One region of the Hahella sp. NS-SX17 genome, then DNA from elsewhere that is predicted to be linked to it. Evidence: predicted binding sites of a transcription regulator. Region 1 holds the regulator's gene; the other holds the start of a gene.
The links. Region 1 encodes PhoB, which activates phosphate uptake and scavenging genes when phosphate is short. Its sites were predicted from a motif close to TGTCATANNNNTGTCANA; they were not measured.
Positions count from the first base shown of each region.

Region 2: the regulator PhoB is predicted to act here: its motif matches at 1,761-1,778, upstream of AC2IBB_RS22770 (PA1571 family protein).

Region 1 covers NZ_CM170632.1:1,087,006-1,093,741, forward strand. The annotation lists gene AC2IBB_RS04965 (VanZ family protein) at 1-221, opposite strand, end outside; gene AC2IBB_RS04970 (hypothetical protein) at 249-1,064, shown strand; gene cysZ (sulfate transporter CysZ) at 1,117-1,902, shown strand; gene AC2IBB_RS04980 (response regulator) at 2,018-2,893, shown strand; gene phoR (phosphate regulon sensor histidine kinase PhoR) at 2,900-4,228, opposite strand; gene phoB (phosphate regulon transcriptional regulator PhoB) at 4,286-4,978, opposite strand; gene ubiA (4-hydroxybenzoate octaprenyltransferase) at 5,117-6,019, opposite strand; gene AC2IBB_RS05000 (monovalent cation:proton antiporter family protein) at 6,069-6,736, opposite strand, start outside.
Region 2 covers NZ_CM170632.1:5,117,462-5,124,197, forward strand. The annotation lists gene htpX (protease HtpX) at 1-618, shown strand, start outside; gene AC2IBB_RS22765 (flagellar brake protein) at 699-1,394, opposite strand; gene AC2IBB_RS22770 (PA1571 family protein) at 1,820-2,020, shown strand; gene pdxB (4-phosphoerythronate dehydrogenase PdxB) at 2,022-3,167, opposite strand; gene AC2IBB_RS22780 (DEAD/DEAH box helicase) at 3,198-4,379, opposite strand; gene AC2IBB_RS22785 (elongation factor P hydroxylase) at 4,614-5,156, opposite strand; gene dsbD (protein-disulfide reductase DsbD) at 5,567-6,736, shown strand, end outside.

The DNA.
Region 1 (6,736 bases):
AGTACTTGGCTGCGGCGATGGCTCCACATGGCCATGCCGCTCATGACGGCGAAGGAGAAGGCGTGTCGAATTTTGTCGTTGACGGTTCCAAGCGGAGTGTATTCGTTGGGGGTGAGCGCAATGGCGAGTCCTATTACCATTAGCGCATAGAAGGCGACGCGGGCGGACCAATGGCCCCCAAGGTCGATCAGGCTTTTATATAATTGAGACAATCTGAACATGCGAAGGCGCTTCCTGGGCAGCAAAACATGAAATTATATCTGTACGCCGACAAGCTGAGCATTACCATCTTGAGAGAGGGCAAACTGCCTTTGCGAGGGCTGGCCAGTTTGCATGATCCGTTTTTATTTTCAGAGTTGCCTCTGGCGAAGGCTTCAGTCAGGGAAATCACTCAAGCGGAGTTCATGGCGGAAGTAAAGCGGCAATACGAGGCGTTACCCGAGGAGCTTAGCAGTCTGGTCACGTTTGATTACTATCTGCAGCAAGCCAGACGCAAGCGTAAAGAGATCGAAGCCATCCTGCTGCAGGGGGCGGGCGGCGAACCATTGTTTCTCAGTCCTCGCTTTTTGCAATCTCTGGGTGTGCTCAGTTTGTACGAGTCCTTTGAAAGCCTCGCCTTATGGCGATTTCAGGGGGATCGTCATCGTGGCGTGGCATTGGCGATCGACGTGGATAAGGCGGCTCTGACGGAAGGACATTATCTCGATAATCCGCAAACATTCAAAAAGCTTGAATACGTAGACGAAAGACCGCAAACCGGAGCGTTTGGGTTCAGCCCATTGTTTCAGCGGTCTCCTGAATTCGCTGGGGAAGGCGAGTGGCGTTTGTTGCGTCCGCTGGATACCGGGCAGAAGCAAATACAATGGGATGGTGAGCTGTTGTCCCTTTGCAAGTTTCCCTCCACGGCTATATCTGCGATCATGTTCGGCTGCGCCGTGGACCCTGAACTTCGAGATGCGTTGACGCAATTGATTCAGGTGGATATGCGCTACCGTCAGTTGCAGACATTTCAAATGAAGATGAGCGCGTCCCGGTTTCGCTTGAGCGCGGAGCCCATAAATTGAGTCCAGCGGCGACTCTCACTAATTATTTGTATGAGGCAGAAAGGAAAAGAGCGTGAAATTATTCGCTAAAGGTTTCAACGACCTGCTGGAAGGGTTTCGCCTGATTCAGCATCCCAAACTGCGGGTCTTCGTTGTTATTCCATTGATTATCAATATATTGGTGTTTGTTGGCTTCATCTGGGGCATGGGCGCCTATTTCTCCGGCTGGGTGGACGCCATGGTCAACTGGCTTCCAGACTGGCTGTCATTCTTGCGCTGGCTGGTATGGTTGGTGTTCGCGATACTGGTTGGCGTATTGGTGTTTTATACCTTTGTGTTTGTCGCCACTCTGGTGGGCGCTCCGTTCTACGGGCTGCTGGCGGAACAGACGCAGAAGTTGCTGACAGGCAAAGAGGTGGATGAGGATACTCCCTGGAAGCAAGTGATCAAGAATATTCCCGCCAGTGTTTGGCGTGAGGTCAAAAAGTTTCTTTATTACTTGCCTCGCGCTTTAGGTCTATTTGTAGTTACATTTGTGCTCAGTTTTATTCCCCTGGTAAACCTATTGTCGCCGGTGCTCTGGGCGGTATTCTCTTCCTGGATTATGGCGCTGGAGTTTGTGGACTATCCTGCGGACAACAATAAGCGCAAGATCGACGACGTTATTCGCTTCATGCGCGAGCGTCGTAGTCGGACGCTTGGATTCGGCCTGGGCGTTTGGGGCAGCACTCTGATTCCTATTGTGAATCTGGTGTCCATGCAGGCGGCGGTCGCTGGCGGCGTTAAATTCTGGCTGGAAGAACATGGCCAGTTGCCGAAGTCGAATCCTACCTCTGGCTCTGGTGTGACGGTCAGGTAATCCCGTTGCGGCGGCGCGAATGCCGCGCCGCCGCTTAAGTACTGAATAAAGTGGGAAATTTGTCAGACAGTGCTAGCCTTATAGTTATGTGATTAACGGAAAGTGTAGCTCTGACATGGCTTTAAAGGTGTTGGTGGTTGATGACGCGAGTTTCGTTCGCGATATGGTGAAGCGGGCGATGCGCACCTATTTTCCTCAAGTGACGGTAGAAGAAGCCATCAACGGGAAAAAAGCGCAGATCCTGATGAATAAGACGCACTATGACCTCATCCTGTGCGACTGGGAAATGCCTGAAATGTCGGGGCTGGAATTGCTACAGTGGGCGCGGGGTCAAGATGCCTACAAGAAGACGCCTTTTGTCATGGTTACCAGCCGTGGAGACAGGGGGCATGTCGTGGAAGCGGTGCAGAGCGGCGTTTCCGATTATCTGGGAAAACCCTTCAGTCCTGAAATGCTGGCGCAGAAGGTCAATAAACAGTTGGCCGCCAAGCTTAAACGCGCCGCCGGTGAAAAAACTTCTTCCGCCCGACCGGGCGCTGATTCCGCCTCCGTATTGATGCAGGCGTCCGACAGCGCCAAACAAACCTCAGCGCCAGCCGTGACGCCTGGTCCTTTTGCTGATAGCGCAGCCTTGTTGACTGGGGGAACCTCTTCTCCGAAAAAGTCTGCGCCAGCGGTCTCAGGCAAGAAGGCCCTGGCGCAGATTCGTTTTGCTGAGTTCAACCTGCCCTGCGTGATTAAAGCTATTACCCTGACGGAAGTGAAAGTGATCGCCAAGCGAGGACAACGTTTTCCGATGATTCTTGATCCGGCGGTGGTGGACATAGAGGTCGACGATGGCGAGACCCTTGAGCGGATCAACGGCTATGTGCACATGCTTCAGGCCGTGGAGAAACGGGTGGATACGGACTTTATCAGTATCGTTATCCGTTTTGTGGATGAAGACCCGGATAAGATGGCGTCCTTATCCAAGTTTATCGCTAAATTCTAAGCTTATTTAATCCCTCACTTCTTCGGCTTCCGCTAACGCTTCCGCAGACGCCATGCGGGCGCGTGGGAAGTGGCAGGTAAAAGTGCTTCCTGCGCCGATATGGCTGGTGATTTCCAGTTCCCCATCGTGATTGATCAAGACGTGTTTGACGATAGCAAGGCCCAGGCCGGTGCCCCCCGTGTCTGCGGCCCGTGAAGGGTCGGCCCGGTAAAAGCGCTCCGTCAGCCTGGGGATGTGCAGGGGATCGATGCCAATGCCGCTGTCTCTGACGGCGAAATGCACGCCTTTCTTATCTTCGAACCAGCGCACCCGGATTTCCCCATTGGCGGGGGTATATTTCACTGCATTCATGACGATGTTGGAGAAGGCGCTGTGCAACTGCGTTTCGTTACCGGTCAGTCCGGCGGCGCTTTCCAGGTTTAATTCTATCCGGTGGCCTTTTTCCTGGCTGAGCGCTCGGGCGTCGCTGCAGATGGCGCGCAGCATGCTGTCTATATCCACCAGTGTGGCTTTGAAATTTGAGCCGTCATTTTCTATACGGGACAGAAGCAATAAATCATTAACCAGCGCCTCCATTCGCTGCGCCTGTTGCTGCATTTGGTTCATGGCGCGATTCCAGCGCGGCGGTAAATCGTCAGCATTGTCGATGAGGGTTTCCAAATAACCGGAAATAACCGTTAATGGCGTACGCAGCTCATGAGAAACGTTAGAGACGAAGTCCCGCCGCATTTCTTCCAGGCGATACAGACGGGTGACATCCTGAACCAGCAATAAGCGATCATCTTCACCAAACAAAGTGATGTGAAACTGTAACTTCAGGTTGGGGTTATTCGGGGCGTTGAGGATCAGCGGTTCCTGATACTTTTTGGAGGCGAAATAGCGTTTAAAAATCGGTGTGCGGATCAGGTTATAGATGAGTTGGCCACGATCAGTGGGGTATTTGAACCCGAGCAGCTTTTCTGCGGACTGGTTCCACCAGTCCATTGCGCCTTCGCTGTTAGTCATGACGACGGCGTCTTTGAGTGCGTTGGTGGATTCCTGTATGCGGTCAATCATCGCTTGCAGCCGGTCACGGGAGCGGTAGTGCTGCACCTGTAGACGATGAATGCCGTCAAACAAGTCCCCCCAGAGACCGCGACTCTCGGGTGGGTCTTCCATTTTCGTCTGATACAGCCAGCGATGCATCCGAAACGCCTGTGTGAGTGTCCATCCCAGATACGCGGTAAGACCAAACACCAGCGCCCAGGCTACCGAGCCTATGACAAGTCCGACAACGATGCAGCCCAGCAAACTGTAAACCAGTAGCCGCGCATAATGACGCCAGTGATTGCGCATGCGTTTTGATGAATACTTCTTTTGGAATTATTTATTATTTAAGACAGGTCGCTGCGCTTATGGCGCTCGTGTCGAAAAGCGATACCCCGTCCCACGCACGGTTTGAACCAAATGATGATGGCTGGGCTCCAGCGCTTTGCGTAAGCGTCGAATATGCACGTCCACCGTGCGCTCTTCCACATAGACGTTGCCGCCCCATACCTGGTCCAAAAGCTGTCCGCGAGTATACACCCGTTCTTGATGCGTCATAAAGAACTGCAGGAGCTTGTACTCTGTGGGGCCCATGTTGAGCGCATCGCCTTTGGCGGTGACGCGGTGACATACTGGGTCCAGTCGCAGCCCCTCGACTTCAATGGGCGTTTCCATACCCTGTACGGCGGTGCGTCGCAGCACAGCTTTCAGGCGGGCGACCAGCTCTCTTGGAGAGAATGGCTTGGTGATGTAGTCGTCGGCGCCCACTTCCAAGCCCTGGACTTTGTTGTCCTCTTCGGTTTTAGCGGTGAGCATGATGAGTGGGATTTCCGAGGTGTTTTGGTCACGCTTGAGTCTGCGTGCGAATTCAATGCCGCTGACGCCGGGCAACATCCAGTCCAACAGTATGAGGTCCGGTTTCTGATCAATGATCAACGCATGCGCTTCCCGCGCGTCTCCTGCCTCCAGATAGTCATAGTCGGCCATTTCCAGAGCGACTGCGATCATTTCCCGGATGGCGGGCTCATCGTCCACAATGAGAACTTGTTTGCTTGCCATGCAAAACACCTTTTTGAATACTCGATTGCCGAATTATTACAACGGCGTTTTGTTACAAGTATATGACAGGCGCTTAATAAATGTGATGGAAATGGGGCCGGCCTGTGATGGCCGGACAAAAGGCATGACGTAGCCTAGTCAGGGGCGGAAGATGAATTCCAGCGCCAGACCAAGAAAAACGACGGCGCCGACCCAGTGATTGTTGAGAAAGGCTTTGAAGCAGTGTTGAGATTCGCGGTCGCGAATCAGGTGTTGTTGATACACGAACAAGACGGCGGCGACGATCAGCGAAACCTGATAATAGACGCCCAGTTCATACTGTGCGCCAACCATAAACAGCATGCCCAGGGTCAATACTTGCAGTCCCGCCACGGCGGCGCGGTCGGCTTCACCGAACAGGATCGCCGTGGATTTGACGCCAATCTTGAGGTCGTCTTCCCGGTCCGCCATGCCGTACATGGTGTCATAGGCGACGGTCCAAACCACTGTCGCAGTGTACAAAAGCCACGCCTGTTGCGGCACGGCGTCCAACTCTGCAGCGAATGCCATGGGGATGCCCCAAGCGAAAGCGGCGCCAAGTACGACCTGGGGCAGGTAAGTGTGTCGTTTCATGAAAGGGTACGTAGAAGCCAGCGCCAGTGCGCCAGCGGAAAGATAGATCGTCAGGGCGTTGGTGAAAAGCACCAGAATAAATGAAATGCCGACCAATACGCCGAACAGTGTAAGCGCTTCTTTTTCCGTCACCCTGTCTTGGGCGAATGGACGGCCCTTGGTGCGCTCTACGTGCATGTCTATGCGGCGATCAGCGTAATCGTTGATCACACAGCCGGCTGAACGCATCAACAAAACACCTAATATGAAAATGAACAGGTTCTTGATGGAGGGCGCGCCCTCTGAGGCCAGCCATAGCGCCCACAGGGTAGGCCAAAGCAGCAAATAGGTTCCGATAGGGCGGTTCAGTCGCGTGAGGTCAATGTAGACCGGCAATTTCGCCTTGAACTGCTCCGCCAGGGAAGGAGCTGGACGCCCTTGGGATTTCATAACCAGACAGAATCCTGTTTTAGTGTGTGGATTGATATCGCGTTCAAGCTCAGCCGCCCAGCAATCTGTTTTCCGCCTGTTCAACCTGATCCGCCGAGCCATGCAGAATCAGTGTGTCGCCGGGTTGCAGGATAAACTCGCCAGTGGGGTCGAAGAACTCCTCTTCGCCGCGACGGATGCTGTCGATATTGCAGGCCGCCAGCTTCATTTGCGCCAGTGAGCGATGGCAGCCGTAGGCGCCGTCAGGCAGCGTCAGTGCATGCAGTTTTTCCAGTGGCGTCCCGTCAGCGCCGACCAACTGGGAGTTAATGCCTGGGTAGTAGCCATGCAGCATTTTATAGCGGCTGCGGCGGACTTCTTCGATCTGGCGATGAATTTTCCTTGCCGGCGCGCCCATAAGGGTAAGCACTTGGGTGACCAACATCAAGCTGGCCTCCAGCGTCTCCGGCACGATCTCCGTGGCGCCGGCTTCTTGCAACAGCGTCATCTTGGAGTCGTCCGCCGTGCGCACCAGAATCGGCACTTGAGAACCGGTTGAGCGCACCTTGCGAATGACCGCCAGACTTTTGTCCACATCTGCGTAAGTGATGATAATCAGGCGAGCTCTTTCCAGGCCAAGGGCTTTGAGAATGTCCAGACGCTCGGAATCGCCAAAATGAACTGGCTCGCCTGCGGCGGCGGCTTCTTTTACCCGCACCGGATCTTTGTCCACGGCGG
Region 2 (6,736 bases), 3.3 Mb from region 1:
AGAGAGCTTTCCAGCGAAGCCGGCATCAAGATGCCGGAAGTGGGCATTTTCCCCGCCCAGCAATCCAACGCCTTCGCCACAGGCTGGAATAAAAACGATGCGCTGGTGGCGGTAAGCGAAGGGCTGCTGCGTCGCTTCAGTAAAGATGAAATACGGGCCGTGCTGGCTCACGAAATCGGTCACGTTGCGAATGGAGACATGGTCACCCTGGCGCTGATACAAGGCGTCATCAACACCTTCGTCATGTTCTTTGCACGCATCATCGGCAATGTCGTGGACAAGGCTGTTTTCAAAAATGAAAACGGTCATGGCATCGGCTTTTTCATCACCACTATTTTCGCCGAAATCGTGCTGGGCATCCTCGCCTCCATTATTGTCATGTGGTTCTCCCGCAAACGCGAGTTCCGCGCCGACGCAATGGGCGCCAAACTGGCGGGTTCTGGAGCCATGATCGCCGCGCTACAACGTCTGAAGGCAGAAACTCAGATGCCGAACGAAATGCCGGACACGCTGACCGCTTTCGGCATTACAGAGGGAGTCAAACAGGGCTTTAAAGCGCTGTTTTCGAGCCATCCTCCCCTGGATGAGCGTATCGCCGCTCTTGTCGCTAACCGCTGAGAGCCCAGGAAAGTCCCAGCCCCATCAAAAAAGCCCGGCGTCTGAGCCGGGCTTTCTCGTTTCAATATTATTGCCGTTGATTACTTGGACAGCTGCAGTTCATGCACAAAACCGCTGATCACGATCTTCGCCGCATCAGACAACCCAGTAAACTGCACCCCGTAGAGATATCTGAAAGGCGCATCATCCTGATCCATAATCGTGCGATTGCGAATGATGCCGTTGACGTTGAATGTCTTGGTAATATCCGCCACCGTAAGCGCGAAGCGCAGAATCACCTCTTCTCCGGCGTCGCCCAGCTTGGCGACGGACTTCATCCCTGCTCCTGTTTTGCTGATGTCGGTAATCACCGCCTCTTTAGGCCAGTCCCCCAGGCCACTGTCGAAATCGCTGTTGACCTGAGTGGGAATCTCGACCTTCAGGCGCTCCGCATTGCGCACTTGCAGCGCCAGAAGCTCCTTGGGATATTCCAAGTGGACGTGTGCGAAGGGCTGTAGCGCCATGTGTTTAACCTGACTGGTGAAGGCGCACACCTTGTTTTTCGCCACAGAACGCACAGTGAACGGCCGGTCCTTTTTCAAAATCAACTGTTTGCCGTCCACAACAGGCGCGGTGACCATCACACTCTGCCCTGGCGCAAAACCAATCAAGCGCACATGATAGCGCGCACTCTGATCCATGCTCTCCAGATGCAATGGATCGCCAATTTGCAGTCCCAGCTTTTCGAATGGTATTTCCACATCCTTGGGAGAATACACCGCTGCTTTATCACCCACTCAGCCATTTCTCCATGACTAGTATCCGACGACGTCTATATTGTAACGCCATTGCTCAAGCCGGATGGATTGATCGCCTCATTATTCTGTGACGATATTTTCGACAGTTTAGTATCGACCGCCTGACGCTGCTTGTGAGCCCAAATGCGTATTTTTTTGCAATGATTCACAAATAATCGCCTATCCAGGTTGATCGGCCTTTCAATATATTATCGTCCACTTTTCGAGCTTTTTCGCATTTTCGACACATAATGCCTTGGGAACGCCTTTCGAAGGATGATGGCTCCACCCGACACCATGGGCTAGCTTTAGAGATGAAGGCGTCTGCAATGGACGGAGCAGACCTAAAAACAGACGTCTATCTCGTGTCACAGGATCGTCATGAGACAAGTTTAGGCTGATGCAAACTCTGGAGGTCCGGGCAAATGCAAGCGAACAATTGGCGGAAATCGGCAAGCGAAACCGGCGACGACGAGCGTATGAACGGCGCCGCCATCATTTTGGAGAGCGGTGAGGAAATCCCTATTACTGAAGCGATGATTCAGCAGGCGTTGAAAGCCATGGAAGATGATTGGAATCCGTGGAGCCGCCAGCACATGAGCATGGGCCAGCGGCAAAAGGGCTGAGCTATTTCGAGCTAAGATTAAACCCAACCGCGCTCAGGGTGGCCAGGAGATCCGCTTTGCCGCCCTTGAGTTCAATCTTGATCCGATCAAACCCTCTGCGCACGCGATACTCTCTGCGCAAACGATCAAACTCCTGAGCCCGCAATGGCGCGTCCAAACGCAATGTACGCTTTAGCTGGCTGTCATCATGACGCACGTCATAACTTGCCCTAATGGCCGTATGCAGCGCCCAATCCGGATCAACTCCAGAAGAGAAAGCCATTCTACGCAAAGGCGGCTCAGGCAAGAACTGTCCCAGTTTATGCCGCACTGGCAAGCCGAGATAGCGGCTCAGGTGTTGATAGATAATCTCTGTTCCCGCCGTGCGGCCATCCAGCGTGTAGCCCGCAATATGCGGCGTAGCGAAGTGGCACAGCATCGCCAGCTCCACGTCAATGGCGGGCTCGTTGTTCCAGACGTCAAGCACGACGGTCAGGCCGTCCCCTCTCTGCAGCCGGCCCTTGAGTGCGACTTCGTCAATCACTTCGCCGCGACAGGTGTTGATCAGAATCTGGTCCGAACGCAAATTCTCGATCATCGCCGAGTTCAACAAGCCCCGCGTCGGACAGGGACCGGAATCCGTCAATGGGGTGTGCAAGGTAATGATGTCGCACTGCAACACCTCTTCCAGAGAAAACAGATTCTGCTCTCCTGCGGCCTCTCTGGGGGGATCATTGGATTTCACCTCAAGCCCCAGCAAGGTCAGCGCGCGCTCAAGTCGCCCGCCAATTTCACCGCGCCCGATAATGCCCACGGTCTTGTCTTCCAGATCGAAGCCCAACTGTTCGCTCAGTACGGACAGACAGCTCACCACATACTCAACCACAGCGCTGGCGTTACAGCCCGGCGCATTACTGAACCCCACTCCCCGTGAAGTGAGGTAGTCCATGTCGACATGATTACAGCCAATAGTGGCGGAGCCGACAAACTTCACACTGGTGTTTTCCAGCAGACGTTCGTCCACCCTGGTCACTGAACGCACCAGCAGCACATCCGCATCACGCAGGTGCTCATTGCTGATTTCACGCCCCGGAAGCGTATGAATTTCTCCCATTGATCCGAAAAACGGCTGCAGTAGGGGAATATTCTCATCTGCAACTATTTTCATCTTCCCTTTCCTCTTGGTCGGTATGCTCGGCTACTGCAGTAAATCATCATCCGGGTGAATCAGAGCCAGCTCATGACCCAGATATTTCTCCAGTTCCGGAATCAGGAAGGAATCATCCTCACAGGCGAAGCTGATGGAAACGCCCGTCGCGCCCGCGCGCCCGGTGCGCCCGATACGGTGAACGTAATCTTCCGGGTCGTCGGGGAGATTGTAATTGACCACGTGAGTCACTCCATCAATATGCAGACCACGGCCCGCGACATCGGTGGCGACCAGCACGCGGAAGTCGCCTTTACGGAAGCGCTCCAGCGTCTTTAAGCGTTTTTGCTGGGGTAATTCACCAGAGATAAGCTCATTTTTGATGGAGTGGCGATTCAAGGCCTCCGACAGGCTTCTGGTTTCGTCACGACGGTTACAAAAAACAATCACGCGACGAGTTTCACTGTCCTTCAACAGATTCACCAGCAGCTTGCGCTTGGCGCTGCTTTCCACCATATAGATGCGCTGGTCCACCGTTTTGGCGGGAAGATGATCCACCGCCAGCATGACTTCCACCGGTTCTTCAGTCCAACGCCGCGCCAGATTCTTGATGTCTTCACTGAAGGTCGCGCTGAACAGCAGAGTCTGCCTCTCTCTCGGCGTAGCCCGGACAATGCGTTTAACGTCGGGAATAAAACCCATGTCCAGCATGCGATCCGCCTCGTCCAGCACCAGCACTTCCACCTGATCCAGATAAATGTCGGCGCTGGTGAGATGATCGAGCAAACGGCCTGGTGTTGCGATCAACAGATCCACGGCTTCGTCGCGCAGCTTTCTGCGCTGACGATCCAGCTGGGTGCCGCCAATGACGGAAATAATATTCAGTTTCAAATGTTTGGCGAGGGCGCTGGCGTCTTTCTCAATCTGCAACGCCAACTCACGGGTCGGCGCCACCACCAGGGCTCTCGGTTCGCTGGAGAAGCGCTCTTCAGTCGGAATGGGATTGGAGACCAGACGCTGCAGGATAGTGATCAGGAACGCGGCGGTCTTACCGGTGCCAGTCTGCGCCTGACCGATCAGGTCTACGCCCTGCAGCGTGTGCGGCAGCGTCTGGCCCTGAATGGGGGTGCAGCGCTCAAATGTCAGATCGCTAATAGCCTGCTCAAGTTTTGGGTGTAGATTCAGAGAAGAAAAGAGGACGGCGTTATCCGTCGTTTGATCACTAACTGTCATGATTTTTGAAGATATTCCCGGCAAACCGACGTAGTCCAAACCCCATACTTTATGCGATGGGCGACAGGACCTGCAATGTTTGCAATTAATTGTTTAAAACAAGCCCGCCAACGCCTCATTCGCCAACCGCCCGCTCTTTGCGACAGGCCCAGTGAATGGGATATTGAGAAGCTTATCCGCAGACGCTCCATCGCGCACCGCTTATTCGGGTTATTCCGGGATCTCCGCAAACATTCATAGTTTATCCAGTGCAAACAGAGACAGTCCGAAATTTTCCCGCCCTATGTATGTGTCCAAAAAACAGTCCAGAAGTTGCTGGGCGCGCGGCGGCAACCCTTCTTGCAGATAGCGTCGCGCCTGTTCATGAACGGCGGCCTTGAAGGCCTCTTCCCCGGCGGCGCCTTGACCGTCGAGATTGTCGAAACTGATAAAAAACTTTACGCCACAGGCTTCCGCCAGAATCCACTCCAACGCCTGCGGCTTGACTTCAACCCGCTCAAACTCCGCCTGACGTTGAGCGCTGCGGCCATCAGGCTCGTACCAATACCCGTAGTCGGCCTGTTGGCGACGCGTTTCGCCTGCGATACACCAGTGGGAAATCTCATGCAATGCGCTATTCACAAAGCCATGAGCAAAATGAATTTCATTACATCCACCTGTCGCGGAAGCGGGCAAGTAAACAGGTTCGCCTTGTCCGCGCACCAGCACTGTATTCAGTGTTTCACGGAACAAACCGTCGAACAAAAGCTGCAAGTCATGCGCCGTAGCGGCCGGCATGGAGAAGTCTAATCTGGAATAACTCGACAACGCGTAAAAAACCCCGATGCGTGACAGCTCCATGTCGCTACAATCAAGCCGGACGGCATGCCCGTCTTATGGAAGCCCCATCGCCTGTGCGAAGCACTTAGAGTATAGGCGCTGCGACTTATTCAGGCGGTTCTTAAAAATAGTTTAACTTAACCGCAGAAAGTCGCGCAGACAGGGGCCTTGGATTATGATGGCCGATTATCGATTTTATGGATAAGGTAATCAATTGTAATTTCAACGAGAAGTTCAAGTTTTTTGAACCTCCGGCCCGGTAAATTGTCATATTGAACCAGTCCATGCCCGCGCAACCAAAGGGACGCCCGGGTAACAGGAGCGCTGGATAGCGCCACTTTTAATTTTAAGCACCTGTAGCGAGAAACATGCCCCTAATACTCAGAGCCCTATTCATACTGACGCTGCTTTGCTGCGCAGCAGTCAGAGCGGAAAGCAACCTGTTCGGCGACAATAGCGGCTTTCTGGCCGAGCCGGAATTCCTGCCTGTGGAAGAGGCCTACCGGTTCTCGTCATCGGTGGAAGGCGATGAGTTGATTCTCCATTGGAAAATTGAAGAAGGCTACTACCTCTACAAAGACCGCACGTCGGTGACGACAGACGCGGAAGGCGTGGCGCAAGGCCGCTGGGCTTACTCTTCCCCCGGCGAAGAGAAAGAAGACCCCTATTTCGGCAAAGTCTTCGTATATCATGACGACCTCACCATTCGCGTGCCGGTGGCCGCGCCGGATGGGACGGAGGTTGAGTTTAAAGTCCGTTACCAAGGCTGCGCAGAAGCCGGCCTGTGTTACCCGCCGCAAACAGTATCCGCACTATTTATTGGCGACGACTCAGGAAGCCCCCCCTCCCCTACTTCTGCTGAAGCGCCTGCCGACCCCAACGCCGTTACGAGCGCGCAATCTGTCTCATCGAGCGCAATCGCACCCGCTGCGCAACCCAGTTCAGAGAGTGTTGATTTCACGTCCTCCACATCAATTACAGACTATCTGATTTCTCAAGGCCTGCTCTTCAGCTTTTTCATTCTGATGGCGGTGGGCATAGGTCTGGCGTTCACACCCTGCGTGTTCCCCATGGTGCCTATCCTGTCGAGCATTATCGTCGGACAGAAAGAAGTCACTATGCTGCGCTCGTTTATCTTGTCCTTTAGTTACATCATGGGCATGGCCGCCGTATATACCGCGCTGGGCGCCGCCGCAGGCCACTTCGGCGAACTGGGTCAGGACGCCAACATTCAGGCGCAAGTACAGAAGCCCTGGATATTGATCACGTTCAGCGGCTTGTTCGTGTTGCTCTCCCTGTCCATGTTCGGTTTCTATGAGCTGCAGATGCCTTCGTTTTTACGTGACAAGCTCAGCGGTATGAACAGCAAGCAACAGGGCGGCGAAGTCATTAGCGTATTCATTATGGGGTTGCTGTCCGCACTGGTGGTGTCGCCTTGCGTATCAGCCCCCTTGATCGCAGCGTTGGGTTACGCCGCCTACCTGGGCTCGGCTTTCGAAGGCGGCGTCGCATTGTTCGGACTCAGCCTGGGCATCGGT